4 regions of the Streptomyces zhihengii genome follow, and region 1 is predicted to be linked to each of the others. Evidence: riboswitches for the same ligand, from Rfam matches in the RefSeq annotation. Region 1 holds a riboswitch; each other region holds the start of a gene.
What was found. A riboswitch is a leader RNA that binds a small molecule or an ion and turns the genes downstream of it on or off. The one in region 1 is predicted to bind cyclic di-AMP.
Positions count from the first base shown of each region.

Region 2: another riboswitch for cyclic di-AMP. It lies ahead of JE024_RS18460 (M23 family metallopeptidase); the one in region 1 lies ahead of JE024_RS04760 (M23 family metallopeptidase).
Region 3: another riboswitch for cyclic di-AMP. It lies ahead of JE024_RS03375 (LysM peptidoglycan-binding domain-containing protein); the one in region 1 lies ahead of JE024_RS04760 (M23 family metallopeptidase).
Region 4: another riboswitch for cyclic di-AMP. It lies ahead of JE024_RS20905 (LysM peptidoglycan-binding domain-containing protein); the one in region 1 lies ahead of JE024_RS04760 (M23 family metallopeptidase).

Region 1 is NZ_JAFEJA010000001.1:1,133,826-1,136,016, forward strand. Features, by position in the region: gene JE024_RS04760 (M23 family metallopeptidase) at 98-1,024, opposite strand; cyclic di-AMP (ydaO/yuaA leader) riboswitch at 1,027-1,190, opposite strand; gene JE024_RS04765 (tyrosine-protein phosphatase) at 1,710-2,191, shown strand, end outside.
Region 2 is NZ_JAFEJA010000001.1:4,393,676-4,395,866, forward strand. Features, by position in the region: gene JE024_RS18455 (PP2C family protein-serine/threonine phosphatase) at 1-821, shown strand, start outside; cyclic di-AMP (ydaO/yuaA leader) riboswitch at 1,165-1,321, shown strand; gene JE024_RS18460 (M23 family metallopeptidase) at 1,333-2,191, shown strand, end outside.
Region 3 is NZ_JAFEJA010000001.1:785,897-788,087, reverse strand. Features, by position in the region: gene JE024_RS03380 (helix-turn-helix domain-containing protein) at 1-580, shown strand, start outside; cyclic di-AMP (ydaO/yuaA leader) riboswitch at 897-1,110, shown strand; gene JE024_RS03375 (LysM peptidoglycan-binding domain-containing protein) at 1,115-1,897, shown strand; gene JE024_RS03370 (ABC transporter permease) at 2,085-2,191, shown strand, end outside.
Region 4 is NZ_JAFEJA010000001.1:4,937,431-4,939,621, forward strand. Features, by position in the region: gene JE024_RS20900 (LysM peptidoglycan-binding domain-containing protein) at 1-463, shown strand, start outside; cyclic di-AMP (ydaO/yuaA leader) riboswitch at 748-918, shown strand; gene JE024_RS20905 (LysM peptidoglycan-binding domain-containing protein) at 921-1,586, shown strand; gene eno (phosphopyruvate hydratase) at 1,988-2,191, shown strand, end outside.

The DNA of each region.
Region 1 (2,191 bases):
CAAGCCGGAATACGCGGAATCCCCCGCTCCGCCGCCGGACGGAGCGAGGGACCCGGACCGGCCGCCCGAGGGCCGCCGGAAGGAGTGCGCGGGCGCCTCAGAGGGAGACGCCGTGCTGGCGCAGGTACGCCAGCGGGTCGACGTCCGAGCCGTAGGAGGCACCGGTGCGGATCTCGAAGTGCAGGTGCGGGCCGGTGGAGTTGCCGGTCGAGCCGGAGAGGCCGATCTGGTCGCCGCCGGTCACCGACTGGCCGCTGGAGACGGACAGCGAGGACAGGTGGGCGTACTGCGAGTAGGTGCCGTCGGTGTGCTGGATGACGACCTCGTTGCCGTACGAGCCACCCCATCCGGCCGACACGACGGTGCCGGCCGCGACGGCCTTCACGGAGGTGCCGGTGGCGGCGACGAAGTCGACACCGGTGTGGTAACCGCTGGACCACATCGCGCCGTTCTGGTGGTACGGCGTGGAGATGGTGGCACCGGGGACGGGCGCGGAGAACCCGGCGGCCGAGCTCTTGGCCGCAGAGCTCTCGGCCGCGGGCTTCTCGGCCGGCTCCGCCGCGGGGGCGGCCTTGCGCGCGGTGTCGCGGGAGGCCCGCGAGGAGTCGTCGGCGCGGACCTCGGGGTCGCTCTTGGCCTGGGACTTGGCGCCGATGGTGAGTTCGAGACCCGGGTGGATCAGGGACGGGTCGGCACCGATGGCGCGGCGGTTGTCGTCGAAGAGCTGCTTCCAGCCGCCGCGGACGTCCTGCTCGTCGGCGATCTTCGACAGGTAGTCACCGGCCACCACGGTGTACGTCTTGGGGGCCTTGGCGGCGGGGGCCTTCGCCGCGACGGACGCCGCGGCGGGGACCGAGGCGACGGCCGGGGCGGGCGCCGCTGCGGGGGCCGGGCCGGTGGCCGCACCGGCGGCGGTGGCACCGATCAGCGGGAGTGCGATGGCGGCGCCGCCGGTCCCGGCGACGACGAAGCCGCGGGTGATGGGGCCTGCCTTGGGACGACGGTGCTTACCCTTTCGGGGCATGGCGCTTTCCTCTCCGGCGCCTGCGAGGTGAGCTGTCGGGTTCGGGCTGGAGATGCCCGTTCGCGCGAGCTGCGCGATTTCACCCCAAGCCGTCCGAATTCTCCGGATACGGCGTACTACCTGGGTCCCCCGCTCCTGCCACACGTGGGTTCGGTTGGGAGTCCGGTCGGCGGCAGGATTAGGCGTTCCGTCCGGATCGAGCGTGACCGTAGGCGAACGGCGTCGGCGGAAACAAGCGTCGATTTCCGAAAGGCATTGCCGCGTCCGAATGGGCGCGGCATTTCCCGTCACCCTGCGTGGAGCGCGCCGGCCGGACGGCCTGCCCGGGGCGGCAGTTGAGCCCGGGGCGGCGGGCACGGTCCGTCACCGATGAGATCCTGCTCACCAGCCCGAGCCCATTTCCCTTTCATGCGGGGCACGTTATCCCCAAACCCTCAATTCGGACAGAATGCGCGAAAGGCTGTTCGGCGGCCTATTTGCCGCTCAAGATCGGCGGCATCGTCCGGCTTCGCCCCCTTTCCCCGCCGGCGGCTCCGCGGGGCGAAGGGGAGGGCGGCCGGGGGCCGTGGGGGCATGCCCGCACGACCCGGCGCGAACAGGACGATTGAATGATGAACGCGTGTCGTATGGTCGGGTTCGCGCCTCCGTCGGCGACCGCCGACGGCAGTCACCCGAAGGAGTCCACGTGACGCAGCAGCTGCCGCAGGCCCCGTCGACAGAGCCCGAACTCGCCGGAGTCCGCAATTTCCGCGACGTCGGCGGGCTGCCCACCGTGGACGGCCGGCGGGTGCGGCACGGCAGGCTGTTCCGCAGCGGACACCTCGCGCACGCCACGGCGAGCGACGCCGCGTACCTGTCCACGCTCGGTCTGCACACCGTCTTCGACTTCCGCAACGCCGCGGACCACCGGCTGGAGGGTCCGGACGTCGAGCTGCCCGGCGTGCGCAACGTCAACCTGCCGCTGAGCGACCCGGCGGACGGCGCGGAGTTCTGGCGGATGGTCCGCGACGGGAACCTCGACCAGCTCAAGGCGATCCTGGCGGACGGCAAGGGCGCGGACCGGATGATCGCCTCGTACCGCCTGATCGTCACCGAGCGGACGGCCGAGCACAGCCGGGTGCTGCACTCGCTCGCCGAGGACAGCGTGCCCGCGCTGATGCACTGTGC
Region 2 (2,191 bases), 3.3 Mb from region 1:
CCTCGGCCCGGGTGATCGCCGAGGCGGCCCAGCGCGCCGTGCTGCCCGAACCGCAGGACCGGATCGCCGGGCTCCAGGTCGCCGCGCGGTACGAGGCCGCGCAGGCGGACGCGTTCATCGGCGGCGACCTCTTCGCCGTGCAGGACACCCCCTGGGGCGTCCGGCTGATCGTGGGGGACGTCCGGGGCAAGGGCATGGAGGCGGTCTCGGCGGTCGCCGTGCTGGTCGGGTCCTTCCGGGAGGCGGCCGAGCAGGAGAGCACGCTGGAGGCCGTGGCGCAGCGGCTGGAGCGGGCGCTGAAACGCGAGGGTGTGCGGCGGCCCGGGCTGGACGCCTTCGAGGGCTTCACCACGGCCGTGATCGGCGAGATCCCCGCTGTACGGGCGGGCGGCCCGCCCGGGGACGGGTACGCGGTACGGCTGGTGAACCGGGGCCACCCCGACCCGCTGCTGCTCCACGCGGACGGCTCGCTGGTGTCGCTCGCGCCGACCGAGCCGGCGCTGCCGCTCGGGATGGGGGACCTGGGGGGCGGGCCGGACCGGGCGGACGCGTACCCGCTGCCGGCCGGCTCCACCCTGCTGCTCTACACCGACGGCCTCTCCGAGGCGCGGGACGCGCACGGCGTCTTCTACGACCCGGGCGAGCGGCTGCGGGGGCGTGTCTTCCCCGGCCCGGAGGAACTGCTGGACGCCCTGGTGGACGATGTGCGGCGCTACTCCGGGGGCGGGCCCTCCGACGACATGGCGCTGATGGCGGTGGCCCGGCCCTCGGCGGGGCAGCCGGACCGGCGCCGTACGGTTCCGGTCGTCCCCGCCGACTGAGCCGTCGATCCAGCGGCCCGGCCGAGCGGTCGGCGCAGCGGCCCGACAGGCCGGGGCCTGGCACCCCGGCGGAAGGGCGCGGGCGCACGGTGGCGTGGGGCCGGTCGGTGGGCGGGCACCGTGCGTAGTCGGGGAATGCCACTGCGCATAACATCTGACACACCATCAGAACCCGTGGCCCGTCTGAAGGTCGATCAAGTCGCCCGATTCCGGCTGCTTCTGTCCCGATAAGTCCTGGCCACAGTCGTTAACGATCAGTCGGAACGGCTTGGAATCCAGCCCCGCCGTCTATTAACGTTCGATAACGCAACGCGGTCGTCCCAGCCGTCGCCAGTGGCGGCACCGTACGCGCGCGCCGAATTCCGCAAGGGAACCGGGGAACCACTCATTGGGGTGAATCGGGCATCATCTGCCGCTCTGTGCGCGGCCGATGGCACCCGTAGGAGACCTTCCTGCTCCGAACCCGTCAGCTAACCCGGTAGGCGAGAAGGAAGGAAAGGAGTACGCCTTCGTGGCGTCCAACATGCCTGCCCCCGAGGCCCCGTTCGCCCCTTCCTCTTTCGGCGGCGACGCCCCGGAACGGTCGTACGAGGAGTGGAATCCGACCGAGGAGACCATCCGGCCCGTGCGCGGGCGGCACCGCGTGGCCAAGCAGCGGGGCGGACTCGCCCGCAGCTCCACCGTTCTCGGAGTCGGCGTCATCGCGGCCGTCGGCGCGGGTGGCATGGCCACCGCGCAGGACAAGCCCGCGGTGTCGATATCCCTGCCCGACTCCATCACCGACCACCTTCCCGACGCCTCCTCCCTCCCGGGTGTGGGCTCGCTGATCTCCGACGACTCGGACGGCGACGGGACCGCGAACCACGCCCCGCTCACCGCGATGACCGCGGTCGCCGACAGCGGCGAGCGGGCCGGCGGCGAGCAGGCGGCCGGCGCGGGCGAGGCACTGCGCGCCCGGATCCTCCAGCAGGCCGAGCAGCAGCGGGCCGAGGCCGACGCCGAGGCCAAGGCCGCGGCGGAGAAGTCGGCCGCCGAACAGGCCGCCGCCCAGGCCGCGAAGCAGCAGTCGGCCGCCGAGAAGCAGGCCGCCGAGGAGAAGCGCAAGGCCGAGGAGGCCGCCCGGGCCAAGGCCGAGGCCGAGCGCCTGGCCGAGCTCGCCAGGAGCTGGTCCCTGCCCACCTCCTCGTACACCCTGACCTCCACCTACGGTGAGTCCGGCTCCATGTGGTCCTCCGGCCAGCACACCGGACTGGACTTCGCCGCGCCGACGGGTACCCCGGTCAAGGCCGTTCACACCGGCACCGTCACCTCGGCCGGCTGGTCCGGCTCGTACGGCTACCGGATCGTGCTGGAGCTCGAGGACGGCACCG
Region 3 (2,191 bases), 350 kb from region 1:
GCGGGCCGCGTCGGCGCCCGGGTACATCGAGTACCTGGAGGAGAAGCCCGCCGCCCCCGGGATGGGTTTCCTGCTGCGGCTCGCCGACGCCCTGGAGACCACGGTCACGGCGCTGACGGGCGGGGACGCGGAGCTGACCGGGGGAGTGGGGCGCGCCGGGTACCACCCGCGGCTGGTCGAGCTGGAGACGGACGAGTGCTGGACGCTGCTGGGTACGCACGGTGTCGGCCGGGTCGCGGTGACCGCGCCGGACGGCCCCGCGATCCTGCCGGTGAACTATGTCGTCGCCGACCGCGAGGTGGCCTTCCGGACCTCCTCCGGCGCGCTGCCCGGCAGGGCGGCGGGCGGGGAGACGGCGTTCGAGGTCGACCACATCGACGAGGCGTTCAGCCAGGGCTGGAGCGTGCTGGTGGTCGGCACGGCGCGGACGGTCACCGACGAGGCGGGGGTGAGCCGGCTGGACGGCCTCGCGTACTCCGAGCCCTGGGCGGGCGGGGAGCGGGACCTGTGGATCGCCCTGTCGGCGGAGCGGGTCACCGGCCGGCGCATCCTGGTGCGCGGCGCACCCGGCACGATGTAGTGCAAATCGGGCATTAATTCCCAAAAGTCCCGCGAATGCCGGACCTTGATCCCCGGGTTTCCCACTCGCCCCTGATGTCCGTTTCGTTGAGCATTGGCATGATGTCGTGTGGTTGTGTCGCGGCTGGTGACATCCGTCACGCGAAGGGCCGTGAAAGCTGATCTTCCCGGCCGCATTTCCCCATCCCCCTGCGTGAATTGATGGGCCGTCGGAATTGCTTCAACATCATTTGCCGGGCTCATCGGGGTGTGCCGCATTGCGGTTGTGAATTCCAGGCTTGTTCCTTTGCGTCCCTCTCGCCTACGGTCACGGCATTCCGGACAGGACGCCGAATCCTGCCGCTGTCCGGACACCCGACCAGAGACTTCGACGGCAGGAGCGGGGGAACCAGGTAGGCCGCCGTGACGGAGGACGGCCCGGAGACATCCGGGCCCGACGCCGCCACGGCTCGGGGTGAAGCCGTGCACCGCGCGGCCGGGCATCTCCAGCCCGAACCCGACAGCTCACCTCGCAGGCGACGGAGAGGAATTCGTCATGCCTGCAATCGGCAAGCACCGCCGCAACCGGTCCCGCCGTCTCACCCGTGGCCTTCTCGTGGCCGGCACGGGCGGCGCCGCGCTCGTCCTGCCCGTGATCGCCGCGACCTCCGCGAGCGCCGCCCAGCCGGCCGCCGCCAAGGCCGCCGTCACGGCCCCCGCGCCCGCCAAGAAGGCCGCCAAGACGTACACCGTCGTCGCCGGCGACACCCTGTCGAAGATCGCCGAGAAGCAGTCGGTCTCCGGCGGCTGGAAGAAGCTCTACAACGACAACCGCCGCAACATCGGCGCGGACCCGTCGCTGATCCGCCCCGGCCTGCAGCTCACCATCGGCGCCAAGGCCGCGCCCGCGGACCGCACCGCCGACACCGCGCGCGCCGACCGCTCCGAGAAGCGCGCCGTCCCCGCCGTCGCCGGCAAGAGCGCCCCGGCCGTGAAGCCCGCCGCGGCCAAGACCTACGCCGACAACCTCGACGGCTGGATCCGCGAGTCGCTCGACATCATGGCGAAGCACGGGATCCCCGGCTCCTACGAGGGCATCCACCGCAACGTCATGCGGGAGTCCTCCGGCAACCCGCTGGCGATCAACAACTGGGACATCAACGCCGTCAACGGCGTGCCGTCCAAGGGTCTGCTCCAGGTCATCAAGCCGACCTTCGACGCCTACCACGTCGAGGGCACCGCGAACGACCAGTACGACCCGGTCGCCAACATCGTCGCCGCCTGCAACTACGCGGCCGACCGCTACGGTTCGATCGACAACGTGAACGGTCCCTACTGACCGGACCCGACGGCCCACGGGCCGCCGCACCGCACCGGGGCCTTTCCGCCGACGCACACGTCGGCGGAAAGGCCCCGGCCGCATTTCCCTCCGCGCCGGCTCCGGTGACCTCCCTCCGGCCTTTCATTGCTCCTGGAAAGGCGCAACCCAGCGCGCGCCCCCGCCGTGCCGACGCTGCAATGGACAGATGACGGCGCCCCCCGACGACTGCCTCGCGCGCAACGAATGGATCTGCGGCGACTATCTGTCCAGCCGCGGCCAGATCCTGACCGACGCGGTGCTCCAGCATCTGCG
Region 4 (2,191 bases), 3.8 Mb from region 1:
GGAGAAGAGCGCGACGCCGAGCCCCGGGGCCACCGGCCCCGCCGCCACCCCCGAGGCCGGCGAGAAGGAGGCGTCCGAGGACGCGGACGCCACCGAGGAGGCGCCCGCGCCAGCCGACGGCGCCACGGGCAAGCACCGCGGCGAGCCCGCCCGCGAGGACGCCGGGGCGGAGGGCCAGACCGATGGGGCCAGTGGAAGCAATGAGGGCAATGCGGACAAGGAGCGCGAAAACGCCCGTCATGCCTCACGGGGTGACGGATCTGCACGCAACGGTGTGACCGACTCCGCTCCGGCCGGGGCGTACACGGTGCAGGCCGGCGACAGTCTCTGGGCGATCGCCGACGAGCGCGAGGTCCCCGGCGGCTGGACCGCGCTCTACCAGGCCAACGAGGCCACCGTGGGCGACGACCCCGACCTCATCCTGCCCGGTCAGAGCCTCGATCTCGGCCTGGAGCAGGAGTAGTTCACGGAGTCGTCCGGCGGGTTGGTTCGCTGGTAAATGTCCGTTCTGTGCGAGTGAGACAAGGGTCTCTTTGCCGCAACTCGCCCTTTTCGGCGGCCGATTTCGGTCATCTCGGCCACGACCTGCGGAAACACCCCTGACATCGACGGCGGTTCGTCCGAATTCTCCCCGATGTTCGTCTTTGAACATCGGGGAGCGGTGTGTTTACGGTCGAATCGCTCGCCACCGCGGGCACCGCTGACCGAAACGCCGAATCCTGCCGTCGGTCGGGGGGAACAGTCGACGCTCGAAAAGCGCCGAAGGCAGGAGCGGGGGACCCAGGTAGGTGCCGGCCCGGCCGTCCGACGAGGACGCCGGTGACGGCTAGGGGTGGAGCCGCGCGCAAGGACGCGCGGCCGGGCAACTTTCCGGCCCGAACCCGACAGCTCACCTCGCAGGCGTCGGTGAGGAGTACTTCATGCTGCGTTCCGGCATCGCCAAGCACCGCCGCCCGTCGAAGTTCGCCCGCGTCGCCGCGTTCGCCGGCGTCACCGGCGCCGTCATCGCCGCCCCGCTGCTGGGTGCCGGCTCCGCCTCGGCCGCGACCGCCTCCGAGTGGGACAAGGTCGCCCAGTGCGAGTCCGGCGGCGACTGGTCCATCAACACGGGCAACGGCTACTACGGCGGCCTGCAGTTCTCCGCCTCCACCTGGGCGGCCTACGGCGGCACCGCCTACGCGTCCACCGCCGACCAGGCCAGCAAGGCCCAGCAGATAGCCGTCGCCGAGAAGGTCCTCGCCGGCCAGGGCAAGGGTGCCTGGCCGAGCTGCGGCGTCGGCCTGTCCAGCGCCTCCTACGACGGCGGCGCCGCCGAGCAGCCCGCCGAGAAGCCCGCCGAGAAGCGCGCCGAGGCCCCGACCACCCGCTCCGAGCGCGCCGAGGCCCCCGCGCCGAAGAAGGCCGCCGAGGCCAAGAGCTTCAAGAAGGGCGACGGCGAGTACAAGGTCGTGGCCGGCGACACCCTCAGCTCGATCGCCACGGCCGAGAAGGTCGAGGGCGGCTGGAAGAAGCTGTTCGAGCTCAACAAGGACGTCGTCGAGGACGCCGACGTGATCCACCCGGGCCAGCAGCTCCACCTGCGCTGACCCGCTCCCTCCCCCCACCGCTCCCGGCCCGGCGCCCCCTTCCCCCGAAGGCGCCGGGCCGGGCCCGTGTGCGGCCCCTTCCCGCCCGGCCGCCCCGGGCGCCCCCCCCCCCGCCCCGCCGGGCGCCCCGGTCCGCCGGCGCCCCCGTCCCCACCCGCACCCCAAAACGCACCCGCACCGCGCCGTCCCCACCCGCACCGCCCCCGGTCCCGTCGGGGTCCACCCCGGTTACCGCCGGGTAGAAGCAGAGGGTTTGTCCGTCCGCGAGGGTCTTGATGCCCTTTTTCGTCCCAGGGGGCGGGCATCGGCCCGGCGTACGCCGCCGCGCCGGTTAGGCTCTTGTCGCAAGGCCAAGCAGACCTCTGCACTTTTCTCGCGTCACATCCCAGAAGGAGATGCTCGTGCCGTCCATCGACGTCGTCGTAGCCCGGGAAATCCTCGACTCCCGAGGCAACCCCACGGTCGAGGTCGAGGTTGGCCTCGACGACGGCAGCACGGGTCGTGCTGCCGTTCCGTCCGGCGCCTCCACCGGTGCGTTCGAGGCCCTCGAGCTCCGCGACGGTGACCAGAACCGCTACCAGGGCAAGGGCGTCGAGAAGGCCGTC